DNA from 3 places in the Rhizobium mulingense genome. Region 2 is predicted to be linked to each of the others. Evidence: riboswitches for the same ligand, from Rfam matches in the RefSeq annotation. Region 2 holds a riboswitch; each other region holds the start of a gene.
The links. A riboswitch is a leader RNA that binds a small molecule or an ion and turns the genes downstream of it on or off. The one in region 2 is predicted to bind cobalamin.
Positions count from the first base shown of each region.

Region 1 (5,050 bases), on a different contig from region 2:
GGTGCGTCCCGGCGACCGCATCTCGGCGGACGGCGTCATTGTCTCCGGCGAGAGCGCGATCGACGAGGCGCCGGTGACGGGCGAGAGCACGCCAGTGCGCAAGGGTGTCGATGCCGTCGTCTTTGCCGGAACGGTGAATGGCGATGCGGTGCTCAGGGTACGCGTTACGGCGGCCGCTGCCGACAATACTATCGCCCGCGTCGTCAAGCTGGTGGAGGAAGCGCAGGAATCGAAGGCGCCGACCGAACGTTTCATCGATCGGTTTTCGCGCTATTACACGCCCGGCGTGGTGGTGGTCGCAGCCCTGGTGGCGACGGTTCCGCCGCTGCTGTTCGGTGGGTCGTGGGGCGAATGGATCTATAGGGGCCTTGCCATCCTGCTGATCGGCTGCCCCTGCGCGCTCGTCATTTCGACGCCGGCGGCGATTGCCGCCTCGCTTTCGGCAGGCGCGCGGCGCGGGCTGCTGATGAAGGGCGGCGCGGTCTTGGAAACGCTCGGCAAGGTCACGATGGTCGCCTTCGACAAAACAGGCACGCTGACGGAAGGCAAGCCTCAGGTGACCGATATCGTTGCCTTCGGATTGAGCGAGGCGCAGGTCTTGTCACGCGCGGCGGTACTGGAGCAGGGCTCCAGCCATCCCCTGGCGCTGGCGATCCTCAACCGTGCTCGGGCGGACGGCGTCCCCGTGCCGCCGGCCTTCGAGCTGGAGGCGCTGCCGGGCAAGGGCGTCACCGGCAAGGTCGGGGGCGAGACGCTCGATCTGTTGTCGCCGTCCGCCGCTCGCGAGCGTGGGGCGCTCGATGGCGAGAAGGATGCACGCATCACGGCACTGAACGACGAGGGCAAGAGCGTATCGGTGCTGCTCGTCAACGGCGTTGCGGCCGGACTGATCGCTATACGCGACGAGCCGCGCGCGGATGCCAGGGCCGGACTGTCCGCGCTCAAATCGGCCGGCGTCAAGGCGATGATGCTGACGGGCGACAACAAGCGGACGGCGGCAGCTGTTGCCGGCATGCTCGGCATCGACTGGCGCGGCGAGATGATGCCGGAAGACAAGCAGCGGGTCGTCGGCGAATTGAAGCGTCAGGGTTTTGTCGTCGCCAAGGTCGGCGACGGCATCAACGACGCTCCGGCGCTGGCGGCGGCCGACATCGGCATCGCCATGGGCGGTGGCACCGATGTGGCGCTGGAGACGGCCGATGCCGCCGTGCTGCACGGGCGCGTCGGCGACGTGGCGCGGATGATCGAACTGTCGAAACGAACGATGCGCAATATCCTAGAGAATATCACCATCGCCCTCGGGCTGAAGGCGGTGTTCCTGGTGACGACGATCGCCGGCATCACCGGCCTCTGGCCGGCGATTCTCGCCGATACCGGCGCCACCGTGCTGGTGACGATCAATGCGCTCAGGCTGCTTCGAGTAAAGATGTAAACATGTCGTGCTTGCGGCGCTCGTCACCTGAAGAGTGCCGCTGACAGCGGCCGCCAAACCCTCTTTCGTCATGCTCGGGCTTGTCCCGGGCATCTGCCTCCGGTCGATAGGCAGCAGATCCTCGGCAGGCCGAGGATGACGCGGAGAGGGAGGTTGGTCATCAAATATGAGAGTGGCTATAGGCTCGCTCTCTTCATCCGACCTTCTCCACAGCCTGCTTTCGTTAAGCCTTCGTTATCCTCGTTTTTCAGAGGAACGCAGTAATTTCAAACCTGTCGTAACGCAATGCACAAACCATCCGTTGACGTGATTTTGGATTCGCGTACTATATCTAGTGTTCAAGGTTCCTTCGATTCGTCAGGATCGCGGGCTAAGACGGGAATACGGTGTGTTTCGCCATGACGGCGCAACAAAGCCGGAGCTGCCCCCGCAACTGTAAGCGGCGAGCAACTGTCCGATTTCAGGTCACTGAGGCATGATGCCTCGGGAAGGCTGGGGCAGGATGCTTCGACCCGCAAGCCAGGAGACCTGCCTTGAACTAGATGTCCACGGGCGGGGTGTCCGGAAGGTCGCGTGCATGAAAGCGGAATGATCCGCGCCTGTTACGCTGCCCCGAACGTCCGCATGAGCACTTCGGGGTTGAAGTCATGTCGAGAATATCAAGGCCGCCGTCCGCGCTAATCCCGAAAGGGATCATATCGGGCGTTTAAAGCGCCGACTTGCCAGATCACCATCAAGCGTTGCCCCGGACGTCGCAAGGCGCCCGATCCCAGTATTGCGTCCTGAATTTTTTGACATCACGAGGAAGATGATGAGCGTTACCGTCTACAGCAAACCCGCCTGCGTTCAGTGCACCGCCACCTACCGCGCCCTCGACCGTCTAGGGGTCGATTATGACATCGTCGATATCTCGCAGGATGCCGCAGCGCTCGATCGTGTCCGCAGCCTGGGCTACATGCAGGCGCCCGTCGTCATCGCCGGCGAACGGCATTGGGCGGGTTTCCGTCCCGATATGATCAGCGCGCTCTCTTGACCGGAAAACGGCGATGGGGCTGCTCGTCTATTATTCCAGCCGATCGGAGAATACCCATCGCTTCGTCGCCAAGCTCGGACTGCGCACGGCGCGCATTCCCGCAAGCGGCGCAGCCGGGTTCCATATCCGCGAACCCTTCGTGCTTGTCGTGCCGACCTATAGCGGCGGCGGTGGCAAGGGGGCCGTTCCCAAGCAGGTGATCCGTTTCTTGAACGAAGCGGAGAACCGAGGACACATCCGGGGCGTGATTGCCGCGGGCAACAGCAATTTCGGCGAGACATATGGGCTTGCCGGCGACGTGGTCTCGCGCAAATGCCGGGTGCCTTACCTCTACAGGTTCGAGCTCCTCGGCACCGAGGAGGACGTCGTCAACGTCAGATACGGATTGGAACGGTTTTGGACACGGGAACAACTCTGACGCGGGATGCGGGCGCAATACCGCATAACACTTTTGCTCATCCCGTCGGCGAACGCCCCTCGAAAGCGGCGGAAACGCTCGACTATCACGCGCTGAACGCGATGCTGAACCTCTATGATGATGAGGGCAGGATCCAGCTCGACAAGGATCGCATGGCGGCGAAGCAGTATTTCCTGCAGCACGTGAACCAGAACACGGTGTTCTTTCATAATCTGAGGGAAAAGCTCGATTACCTCGTGACCGAGGGGTATTACGAGCAGCAGGTGCTCGATCAGTATTCCTTCAATTTCGTCCGCGACCTGTTCGATCAGGCCTATGCCAGGAAATTCCGGTTTCCGACCTTTCTCGGCGCTTTCAAATATTACACCAGCTATACGCTGAAGACCTTCGACGGAAAACGCTATCTCGAGCGCTACGAGGACCGCATCTGCATCGTGGCGCTGACCCTGGCGCGTGGCGACGAGGCCCTTGCCCGCGACATGGTGGACGAGATAATTGCTGGCCGTTTCCAGCCGGCGACGCCGACTTTTCTCAATGCCGGTAAGAAGCAGCGCGGCGAACTGGTTTCCTGCTTCCTGCTACGGGTCGAGGACAATATGGAATCGATCGGCCGATCGATTAATTCGGCGCTGCAGCTGTCGAAGCGCGGCGGCGGTGTCGCGCTGTCGCTGACGAATATCCGTGAGGCCGGCGCGCCGATCAAGCAGATCGAAAACCAGTCGTCGGGCATCATCCCGGTGATGAAGCTGCTCGAAGACAGTTTCTCCTATGCCAACCAACTCGGCGCGCGTCAGGGGGCAGGTGCTGTCTATCTCAACGCCCATCATCCCGACATCATGCGTTTTCTGGACACTAAGCGCGAAAATGCCGACGAGAAGATCCGCATCAAGACGCTGTCGCTCGGTGTCGTCGTGCCCGACATCACCTTCGAGCTCGCGAAAAACAATGAGGATATGTATCTGTTCTCGCCTTACGACGTGGAGCGCGCCTACGGCGTGCCTTTCACCGAGATTTCGGTGACTGAAAAGTATCGCGAGATGGTGGCGGATGCGCGCATCTCGAAGAAGAAGATCAAGGCGCGCGAATTCTTCCAGGTGCTCGCCGAAATCCAGTTCGAGAGCGGTTATCCCTACATCATGTTCGAAGACACGGTGAACCGGGCGAACCCGATCGCCGGGCGCATTTCGATGAGCAATCTCTGCTCCGAGATTCTCCAGGTCAGCGAGGCGAGCGAATACAACGACGACCTCTCCTACGAGCATCTCGGCAAGGATATTTCCTGCAATCTCGGCTCGCTGAACATTGCAGCGGCGATGGACTCAGCCGATTTCGGCAAGACGATCGAGACCTCCATCCGGGCGCTGACGGCCGTCTCCGACATGAGCCATATCGCCTCGGTCCCGTCGATCGAGAAGAGCAATGACGAGAGCCATGCGATCGGTCTCGGCCAGATGAACCTGCACGGTTATCTCGCCCGCGAACGCATCTTCTACGGATCAGAGGAAGGCGTCGATTTCACCAACATCTATTTCTATACGGTGACCTATCACGCGATCCGCGCCTCGAACCTGCTGGCGGTCGAACGCGGCACAAGCTTCAAGGGCTTCGAAAATTCGAAATATGCCTCCGGCGACTATTTCGACAAATATACCGAACAGGAATGGAAGCCGGCCACCGAGAAGGTGCAGGCGCTGTTCGACAAATCAGGAATCCATATTCCGACGCAGGACGATTGGGCGGCGTTGAAGACAGCTGTCATGACGTCTGGCCTCTATAACCAGAACCTGCAGGCGGTGCCACCGACGGGGTCGATCTCCTATATCAACCACTCGACCTCGTCGATCCATCCGATTGTCTCCAAGATCGAGATCCGCAAGGAAGGCAAGACCGGCCGTGTCTACTATCCGGCCCCGTTCATGACCAACGACAATCTCGATTATTATCAGGATGCCTACGAGATCGGCGCGGAGAAGATCATCGATACCTATGCGGCGGCGACCCAGCATGTCGACCAGGGCCTGTCGCTGACCCTGTTCTTCCGCGACACGGCAACGACGCGTGACATCAACAAGGCGCAGATTTATGCCTGGAAGAAGGGCATCAAGACCATCTACTACATCCGCCTTCGCCAGATGGCGCTGTCCGGCACCGAGGTGCAGGGCTGCGT
Region 1 is NZ_JARFVE010000025.1:4,922-9,971, reverse strand. Features, by position in the region: gene PYR71_RS29575 (heavy metal translocating P-type ATPase) at 1-1,432, shown strand, start outside; cobalamin riboswitch at 1,757-1,982, shown strand; gene nrdH (glutaredoxin-like protein NrdH) at 2,244-2,465, shown strand; gene nrdI (class Ib ribonucleoside-diphosphate reductase assembly flavoprotein NrdI) at 2,479-2,883, shown strand; gene nrdE (class 1b ribonucleoside-diphosphate reductase subunit alpha) at 2,862-5,050, shown strand, end outside.
Region 1: it holds a riboswitch for cobalamin, as region 2 does, so the genes downstream of both, nrdH (glutaredoxin-like protein NrdH) here and bluB (5,6-dimethylbenzimidazole synthase) in region 2, are expected to answer to the same signal.

Region 2 (5,050 bases):
GCCTTATAGCCTCCATTCAAGAGGAAGAATTGGCTCATCTCAGGGAGGCCGAGAAAAACCAGACAGCACGCGGAATGAGCCACACACTGCTCCTGCCCGTCGTCGCCGCACTCACCGATCTGATGATCTGGCTGTCGACATGGGGAGACTCAAGCTGGATGCGTGCCGAAATGGCCCGCTCGAAGCAGACCTGACAGTCCGCGACCGGATCTGTCCGCGAGCGACTTCTGGCGCGACGCGGTCCATCCGGGGAATCGCCGGCCTCTGCTGGATAAGATCGCGAAAATACGCTAAGAATTTCTCTGAGCTTATTAAGAGAAACACGCTAAGAGGAAACGCGCGACGAAGTGACGTCGCACTCGACCCATCGACCGTTTGCTCATTCCGGGACGACGCCGTGAAACGCCGAAACCTGTCTCTTGCGCTTCTCCTTGCCTTCGCGACGCCCGTCGCCGCGCAGGCGAGTGCCATCTGCGATGACCTGCGCGGCCGCCTGGCCGACCTGCCGCGATCGATCGGCAACGGCAATGGCCCGGAAGCGCGCCAGTTTGCCGGTGCCATAGCCGAGCAGAACCTCGAGCTGCGCAAGGTCCGCAACGACCTGCGCAGCTACGGCTGCACCTCGGGCAGCATGGTGGTGATCGGCGGCGAGAATGCCGATTATTGTGACGAGCTCTCGCAGGCTGAAGCGCGGATGATCGATAATATCCGGTATCTCCAGGATCGTCGCGCCGAACTGCGCAGCCAGGGCGGCGGTGATGACGGCGGGCGCCGCGAACTGATGGCTGCTCTTGAGCGCAATGGCTGCAACAGCGAGAATTTCTACGCCCCGTCCGAGCGCAGCGCCAACGACCTTGCCCCGAGCATCGAGGAACAGGCGATGCGCGCCGACACCTTCATTCCGCTCGGCGGCGGTGAAGAGGTTGACCCGCGTTACGGCCTGCCGAGGACCGAGATGCTTTCGCCGGTCAGCACCATCTGCGTGCGCAGTTGCGACGGCGGCTTCTTCCCGATCAGCTCGAACGCCACCTCGGTCGATTTCGGCCGGGATGCTGAGACCTGCGCCAAGATGTGTCCGGGCATCGAGACCGAGCTTTTCTATCGAGACGTGAGGAGCACCGAAGCCTCGAACATGATTTCGGTGGCAACCGGCACGCCCTACAGCGCCATGCAGAACGCCTTCGCCTACAAGAACCGCGCGCCCGGCGAGAAAAATGCCTGCGCCTGCAATCTCACCGCCTATTACGAAGAGATGCGCGGCAAGCAGGCCGTGAGCGAACCGCCGCAGCAGGGATCGATCACCACGATCCGCACCAATCCGCCGGCGAAAGATACCGCGGCTGCGCCAACGGCACCCCAGCCGTCAGTCCCGGAGCGTCCCTATGACCCTGCGCAAAACAAGGTCCGGCAGGTCGGACCGCAGTTTCTGGCGGGCGACCAGGGTTCGATCGATCTTGCCAACCCGGCAACACCGGGCCCGCAGCCGCAACAGCAGTGACCGCTGCTACGGCTCGCTCCGTCCCCAACCATCGTGGAAGACGAGCTCGTCGAGCGGCAGCCGCTGCCGCCAGCCTTTGACGGAGAGTTCCGGCTCGTCGTAAAGCCCGTCGACGAAGCCGGCGCAGAGCCAGGCGACCACCTCGATATGATCGGGTATGCCGAGAATGGTTTTCAGCTCACCTTCGCGAAAGATGCTGACCCAGCCAATGCCGATTCCTTCGGCGCGCGCCGCGAGCCAGAGGTTCTGGATGGCGCAGACCGTCGAATAGGAATCCATCCGTGGATTGTGCGTGCGGCCCAGAACGACGCTGCCGCTGCGCGTGGGATCGCAGGTCACGCATATGCCGAGCGGCGCCTCGACGATGCCTTCGAGCTTGAGGGAGCGGTATGCCTGCCGCCGCTCGCCATCGAACATCAGTGCCGCCTCCTCATTCGCCCTGAGGAAGGCATCCCTTACCCGCGCCCGTACGGCTTCGCTTTTCACCAGGATGAAGTTCCACGGCTGCATGAAGCCGACGGAGGGGGCGTGATGGGCGGCGGTCAGAAGCCGCGCCACGACGTCATCCGGCAACGGATCGGGCCGGAATTGGCTGCGCACGTCGCGTCGCGTCATGATCGCGTGATACACGGCCTCGCGTTCGGCGAGAGAAAAACCGGATGCCGCTGAAACGGCATCCTCATCAAAGGGTCGCATCGTCAAATCCCCAACAACGCAACCGCCCGCCGTCCGCGCGGGTTGGGTCTATCATGCCAGGCCGGTCTTCTGACTTGGCGTCACCCACCTGCCGCGGCCTTCCCGGCAAAAGCCAGTGGCGTGATGAAGCGGCAGACGTCGGCCTTACAGCGTTGGGCACGTTCCGGCCTTGCACCGGATTCCCGATTCTCCCGCCCTCAAGAGCGGGCACCTGACAAAGCATCTATTTCAGGAAAGCGACGCGGCAGCAAGCACCGGCCCGTGCGCGAGCGAAACAAACTGCGTGTGCCCTCGATCCCATTCTACTTGGTGATTTATTCACACATCAAATACACACTATTTTCGCGCGTTTAGGGTTTGCCGTGAGCCTCGGGCGACATACTTTAAGCCAGCCTCCCGCAGAAGCGATTGCCGCCCTCCGGGATGTCCGATTTCAGGCAGAAAATTCTGCGTGACAACAGGCAACCGCGACGCTACATACGCCTAATGTCGACGACTTCAATCCAGGCCTCGCGATTTTATTGGTACCGCTGCTCCCAGCGGATGCGGGTCCATGCGTAACTGAAGTCGACGCGACGACAACCCGAACAGCCGCTAGTCTACCTGGCGGCTTTTTTATTTCCGCACGGTATGACCAAACAGGAGCCACACCGTGTCCGATACCATCGACGATCTGCGTATCCTCGAGATCACCCCGCTGACCAAACCCGCAGATATCATCGCGGAAATCCCCCGAACCGCTGCCGTCAGCGAGACGGTAACCAGCAACCGTCATGCGATCCATAAGATTCTGGAGGGAGACGACGACCGCCTGATTGTCGTCATCGGTCCCTGCTCCATCCACGATCCTGCTGCGGCGCGCGAATATGCCGAGCGGTTGGTGCAACAGCGGCAGCGCTTCTCCGGTGATCTCGAAATCGTCATGCGCGTCTATTTCGAAAAGCCCCGCACCACCGTCGGCTGGAAGGGTCTGATGAATGATCCGCATCTCGACGGCAGCTACCGCATCGAGGAAGGGCTGCGGATTGCCAGGCGCCTGCTGCTCGACGTCAATGCGATGGGCCTGCCCGCCGGCGTCGAATTCCTCGAGACGATCACGCCGCAATACATTGCCGACCTCGTCAGCTGGGGCGCAATCGGCGCGCGGACGACCGAAAGCCAGATCCATCGCCAGCTCGCCTCCGGCCTCTCCTGCCCGATCGGCTTCAAGAACGGCACGGATGGCGGCGCACGCGTCCCGCTCGATGCCATTCTCGCCGCCTCGCAGCCGCATCACTTCCCCGCAGTCACCAAGGACGGGCACGCTGCCATCGCCTCAACAAAGGGCAACGAGGACTGCCACATCATCCTGCGCGGCGGCAAGCGCCCGAATTATGAGGCGGCCGATGTCCAGGCGGTGGTCAGCGAAGCCGTCAAGCTCGGTGTTCTCCCGCGCATCCTTATCGACGCCAGCCATGCCAACAGCAACAAGGACCCGATGAACCAGCCGCATGTGGTCAAGGACGTCGCCGGACAGATCGCCGCCGGCAACCGCCACATCAAGGGCATGATGATCGAGAGCAACCTCGTCGCCGGCCGTCAGGATCTCGTGCCCGGCAAGCCGCTGGTCTACGGCCAATCCATCACCGACGGCTGCATCGACTGGGATATGTCGGTCGACGTGCTCGATAATCTGGCCCACGCCGTCCGCGATCGTCGCAAGGCCGCCGTCGCGGCCTGAGCGGCACTATCAAGCGCGGCGGGCAGATATCCCGCCGCCCATTCACAGGTCAATCTTCGTCCAAAAGATGCAGGCCCTCATCGGTCCAGAAGCCGCCCCATGGTTCCGGTTTGACCAGGCCATAGGAAGCCAGCACTTCGACCGCGTCTTCGCCGGCGCTCATGGACTTGTGAACCAGCCCGTTTCGATCATCATCCATATACTGAACACACATGGAGGCCAGAGCCTTAAGGATCGCTCTTTCTTCAGGTGTCATTGAAATTAAACTTCCTAACTCGGTCAAAACTTGAGACGGTGATTGTTAAAGTACAATCTCGCCACCCACCACCCCGTCATCAATGTTGGCTCGATCGCCGGTAAGGGCTTTTCACGACGTGCGCCTGTGCAGGCACTTAGAGGCGACGACCATATTATAAGCGGTCACGGTTCGAATGAGTCGAGATATTCATTCTCGTCATAAACGACGTCACTTAAAAACAGGAGCGCAATCTTGTCCTGTGACTGGAGCATAAGCTCCTCTTCCGGCGAAAGCGGCAGGTCATCAAAAAAGCTCATGGCATTATAATTCTTGAAGTACGTCTCGTTACCGCAAACATATCTCAGATCGTGCTGAATATAGAATTTGGCGATGGGAACAGCCATCTGATTTAAAGCTTGAGACTCTATGCCGAGTTCGCCAGTGCGGACACGGCTGATAGCCCCAGCGTTTTTGAACTAGGTAGTTCGCTAGAACAAGCCCGTCGCATCTCGATCGAAAAGGGATGGCAGATTCGGGAGCTTTCACCTAACTCCCGGGCCAATGGTATGTTGATGGCGCGGAAGTTGCTCTTTTTGTTTGCGATAACAACCGAATTGCCGGGGTGACAAAAACGCGAGATGGGAGCATTGATGACTTCGCCTCTATTCATTCACATCAAAGTATGGTGAGCCGAAGACGACCGTCGTGACGTATCCGCTCGGACCGACCACGGTTTCAAGTATCGATTCGAAATTTGCCCTTCCCGGTGGCGAGTCTCTCTCGGTGCAGCTCCAAAGCATCGGAGGGCACTCGAAAGTTACTGTGCACCGCGCTTCCGAAGCGTTATGTCCGGCCGAAACAGAACCGCATTAATCCTGACCGTAGATATCTATAGGTG
Region 2 is NZ_JARFVE010000014.1:123,542-128,591, forward strand. Features, by position in the region: gene PYR71_RS26210 (demethoxyubiquinone hydroxylase family protein) at 1-194, shown strand, start outside; gene PYR71_RS26215 (DUF2865 domain-containing protein) at 398-1,498, shown strand; gene bluB (5,6-dimethylbenzimidazole synthase) at 1,505-2,194, opposite strand; cobalamin riboswitch at 2,237-2,424, opposite strand; gene PYR71_RS26225 (3-deoxy-7-phosphoheptulonate synthase) at 2,847-3,914, shown strand; gene PYR71_RS26230 (hypothetical protein) at 3,964-4,170, opposite strand; gene PYR71_RS26235 (hypothetical protein) at 4,335-4,469, opposite strand.

Region 3 (5,050 bases), on a different contig from region 2:
ATTGCGGTAGCGGACGAAATCGGCAAGCGTCTGGCTCTCGTCCTGGACATCGGTCGGGTTGGCGTAGATCTCGGGCACCAGCACGAGCCCGGCATATTTGTCGTTCTCCTCGACGAGAATGACACGCTGGGTCGAGCCGATCGGGAAGGCCTTCTTGAATTCCTCCAAAGAGATGCCCGCCTTTGCAGTCTTGACGTCGGCGCGCATCAGCTTGTTGACGGTCAGGTTGCGAATCCAGCCGACGTCATGGGCGCTGCGGATGCTTTCGCCGCGCAGATGGAAGCGCCATGTGGCGAAGGAGTAGCCGAAGGTCGAGCGCACGACGAGCGAGGAGGTGATGACGGCGGCAAGCACCAGCGCCGTGATCGGAAAATCGCCGGTGATCTCGAGCGCCAGGAAGGTCATCGTCAGCGGTCCGCCGATGACCGCGACGGCCAGCGAACTCATCCCGACCACGGCATAGATGACCGGCGTCAGCGTGGCGTCGGCGAAATAGGGACCGCAATAGGCAAAGAGCTTGCCGAGCAGGGCGCCCATGAACAGCGAGGCGAAAAACAGGCCGCCCCTGAAGCCGGAACCGATCGAAATTGCCGAGGCCAGCGATTTCAGCAGAAAGAGGCTGATCAGGGCCGGGATCGTCACGTCGCGGGAAAGGTTGAGGTGCAGTGCGCCGTGACCGGCCGATAGCACCTGCGGCGAGATCATCGCGAGAAGTCCGACGATGATGCCGCCGAGCGCCGGGCGAAAGGGCGGGGCGATCGAGCTTTTGCGCGCAAGCTCCTCGACGAAGGCCACGCCCTGCATGAGAAGAATGCCGACACCGGCGCAGAAGACACCGAGCAGCAGCGCCGGGACATAATCGGCCGGCACGACCGAGCCGAAGCTGCCGATATCGATGGTGAAATCGCCCTCGGCAAGCAATCTCGCGATGAGGGTGGAAGCGAGGGCGGAGACGACGACCGGGGTCAGTGAGACGATCGTATAGGTGCCGATGATCAGCTCGAAGGCGTAAAAGGCGCCCGTCAGCGGCGCGTTGAAGGCGGCGGCGATGGCGCCGGCCGCGCCGCAGCCGACGAGAATGCGAAGGTCTGAGCGGCGCAGCTGCAGCTTCAGGCCGAATTTGGAGGCAATGCCGGCGGCAAGCTGGGTATAGCCGGCCTCCAGGCCGACGGAAGCGCCGAAGCCGTTGGAGATCAGGTTCTGCACCGCGACGATGATGCTGTCCGTCAGGGAGAGACGGCCGCCATGCAGCGCATTGGCCTCGATCGGGTCGATCATCGGCTTCTTGCGCCGTTTGGCGAGCACCAGGAGCAGCATGCCGAGCAGAACGCCGCCGACGACCGGCGCGGTGAGCAGCAGCATCTTGTCCTCGATGACCGACGCGCTCAGCCTTTCGGTGTCGGGAATGCCGAAGACCAGCTGGTGCAGCTGGTTGGAAACGTAGCTCATGCCGGTGACGGCAAGCCCCGAGGCGATGCCGACGACGGCGCCCGCCAGCGACAGGCCGACTTCACTGCGGCGGGTCAGCGCGCGCAGCCGTCCCGGGTCGAAGAAAACACGCAGCGCGCGCAAACGGCGCCGATCCAATTTCATAAGCATGGCTAGACAACTAGGTGGGGAGAGTCCCGGTCAAGGGCGGCGGTGCTGTCCGCTTGCGATGCAATTGCGGCGAAAAGCCGGCGCGCGGGATAAATTCTTATGAGGTAAGTCTCTGATTAAAGACGATGTTTTGGTAGAGTAAGTCGTGTTGTTGGAAGCTTTCTGTCCCCGGCCGGCGCGTCGGTCGTCAACGCCGGTTGACTCTATCCTCTGGCTTGCCTAACCATCTCTCAACGGATGGTCGCCTGATCATCCTGACATAACGGATGGTTCCGGATCGGCAGTTGTCCTTCCGGATGAAAAGGGAATGTGACGGGGCGGACCCAAGCCGGGCGCCTTCATCACAGCCGACCCCGCGACTGTAGAGCGGTCAGGGTCTTCCATCCGGCATCAAGCCCTTCCGGCCGGCGACCTGCAATCGTGCAGGCGGGCGGGATGAGCGACGTGCCGGAAAAGCCACTGGAAATGCATGGTGATCAACCGGGGTCGGACGCCTCTATTTCTACGAATCGTCCACCTTTTCACCGATGCAGCCGGGAAGGCGAGGCGGATCCGCTGGCACGATCGGGGGCGACCGGTTTTCCGGTCCGCCCTGATCGCGGCCGATAACTGCGAGCCAGGAGACCTGCCTTCCGTGCCGGGCGAAAAGCTCACCCTGGGTAAGAGACCCGCTGCCAGCACGGAGGTTGTTTTGGCTGAACGTTTGAATTCGGCGCTGCCTCGTGCGGCAGATGGAGGGCTTTCAGCCCCCTGCGTCGAGTATGTGGCACCCCCCTCTGTCCTGCCGGACATCTCTCCCACAAGGGGGGAGATCGGATCGGTGCACCGGCTTCCCCAAACAATCGATGTTGGGCGAAGGTCATCCGACTTGCCGATCTCCCCACCTGTGGGGGAGATGTCCGGCAGGACAGAGGGGGGTATTACGTCCTCGTCGGTCCGCTATAGTATAAGCGGAGCAAACCGAAGCACCGCCCTCCCTGGCCGGAGGGTCGAGGCATGACCGATCTCCTCGCCAATTCCACCCTCGTCCTCGGTGGCGCGCGCTCTGGGAAATCCCGCTTCGCCGAAAACCTCGTCACATCGAGCGGCCTCGAGTGCCATTACATCGCGACCGGCCGGGCATGGGACGATGAGATGCAGACGCGTATCGACCAGCACAGGGCTGATCGCGGCCCGTCCTGGACGACACATGAGGAACCGCTCGATCTTGTCGGCAAGCTTGCGGCCATCGATGGGGCGGGCAGGGCGATCCTTGTCGATTGCCTGACGCTGTGGCTCACCAATCTGATGATGGAAGAGCGCGATATAGCGCTACAAGCTGCCGCGCTCGCGGCGTGGCTGCCGCAGACAAAGGCGAAACTTGTCATCGTTTCCAACGAAGTAGGGCTCGGCATCGTGCCGGAAAATCGCATGGCGCGGGATTTTCGCGATCATGCAGGCCGATTGCACCAGATGGTCGCCGCGAAAGCCGCCGAAGTTTATTTCATCGCGGCAGGCCTGCCGCTGAAAATGAAGGGTTAAAATTTCATGAGCCAGAAGATTCCCGCAACCGTCATCACCGGCTTTCTCGGTGCCGGCAAGACGACGATGATCCGCAACCTGCTCACCAATGCCGGCGGCAAAAGAATCGCGCTCATCATCAACGAGTTCGGCGATCTCGGCGTCGATGGCGACGTGCTGAAGGGCTGCGGCGCCGAAAATTGCAGCGAGGACGATATCATCGAGCTCACCAATGGCTGCATCTGCTGCACAGTTGCCGACGATTTCATTCCGACGATGACAAAGCTCTTGGAACGTGAACAGCGGCCCGACCATATCGTCATCGAAACCTCGGGCCTCGCCTTGCCGCAGCCGCTGGTCGCCGCCTTCAACTGGCCTGACATCCGCACCCAGGTGACCGTTGACGGCGTCATCACTGTGGTCGACAGTGCGGCGGTTGCCGCCGGGCGGTTTGCCGACGACCACGATGCCGTCGAGGCAGCGCGCAGCGAGGATGAATCGCTCGATCACGAAAGCCCGATCGAAGAGCTGTTCGAGGATCAGCTCACCTGCGCCGATCTGATCGTGCTCAACAAGACCGATCTGATCGATGTGGCCGGTCTCGGCCGCGTGCGCGACGAGGTCGCTTCCCGCACACAGCGCAAGCCCGTGATGATCGAGGCGAGAAATGGTGAGGTTCCGGCCGGCATCCTGCTCGGCCTCGGTATCGGCACGGAAAATGATTTGGCCAACCGCAAGTCGCACCACGAACTGGAGCATGAGGACGGCACGCCGCACGATCACGACGAGTTCGACAGCTTCGTCGTCGAGTTGGGCCCGATCGTCGATGTTGCCAGCTTCGTCGGACGGCTGAAGACGATCATCGCTGCTCACGACGTCTTGCGCCTCAAGGGATTTGTCGACGTTTCCGGGAAGCCGATGCGCCTGCAGCTTCAGGCGGTCGGCAGCCGCATCGATCACTATTTCGATCGTGCCTGGGCAACTGGTGAAAGGCGCGCTACGCGCCTCGTCGTTATCGGCCTGCATGAGATGGATGAGGACGCCGTGAGATCGGCGATCGAGGCGCTGGCTTAACCGATGCATCTGCTTCTGGCCCAGCAGGGAACGATCAGCGACGGCGAGGAGGCGATCGACCTCGGGCAGACGCCGGGCGAGATCCTGTTCCTGTCGGCGGCCGACAACGAGCTGGCGGCGATCGCGGCCGCCCATCGCGCGCGTGGTGTGCCACAGTCGCTGAGGCTTGCCAGCCTGATGAGCCTCAAGCACCCGATGTCCGTCGATACCTATGTCGAGCGGACGGCACGGCATGCAAAGCTCATTATCGTGCGCGCACTCGGCGGCGCCAGCTATTTCCATTATGCGCTGGAGGCCCTGCATGCGGCAGCGTCCCGCGTCGGCGCGCTGATTGCCGTGCTGCCGGGCGATGCCAGACCGGATGCGGGCCTGACGCCGTTTTCCAACATCGGGCTCGGTGATCTCAATGCCCTGTGGGCCTATCTGATCGAGGGCGGCGATGCCAATGCACGCGCCTTTCTCGATTATGCTTCGGCCATGCTTTCGGGAGGAGAGAAGCCGGCACCGGCGGTGCCGCTGATGAAGGCGGGAATTTGGTGGCCGGAGCGGGGGCTAATCGGCGCGGAGGAGTGGCGGCAGGTTGCCGGTTCGCATGTTGCGCCACCTTCGGCCGCCAAGCGTGGGTCGGAGAAGGTGGAATTCGAACCCACATCCCCCATCGTCGCCATCAGCTTCTACCGCGCCCTCGTCCAAAGCGGCGAAACCCGCCCCATCGAAGCGATAATCGACGCCTTGCAGGCACTTGGTCTACGACCGCTGCCGGTATTTGCCTATAGCCTGAAGGATCCTGTCTCCACAGGCATTCTCGAGAGCGTATTCTCGGCGCTGAAACCCGATGTCGTGATCAATACGACCGGTTTTGCGGTTTCCGCACCGG
Region 3 is NZ_JARFVE010000004.1:724,412-729,461, forward strand. Features, by position in the region: partial or broken gene PYR71_RS12420 (chloride channel protein) at 1-1,599, opposite strand, end outside; cobalamin riboswitch at 1,850-2,033, shown strand; partial or broken gene PYR71_RS31000 (hypothetical protein) at 2,303-2,524, shown strand; gene cobU (bifunctional adenosylcobinamide kinase/adenosylcobinamide-phosphate guanylyltransferase) at 2,596-3,120, shown strand; gene cobW (cobalamin biosynthesis protein CobW) at 3,127-4,173, shown strand; gene cobN (cobaltochelatase subunit CobN) at 4,177-5,050, shown strand, end outside.
Region 3: it holds a riboswitch for cobalamin, as region 2 does, so the genes downstream of both, PYR71_RS31000 (hypothetical protein) here and bluB (5,6-dimethylbenzimidazole synthase) in region 2, are expected to answer to the same signal.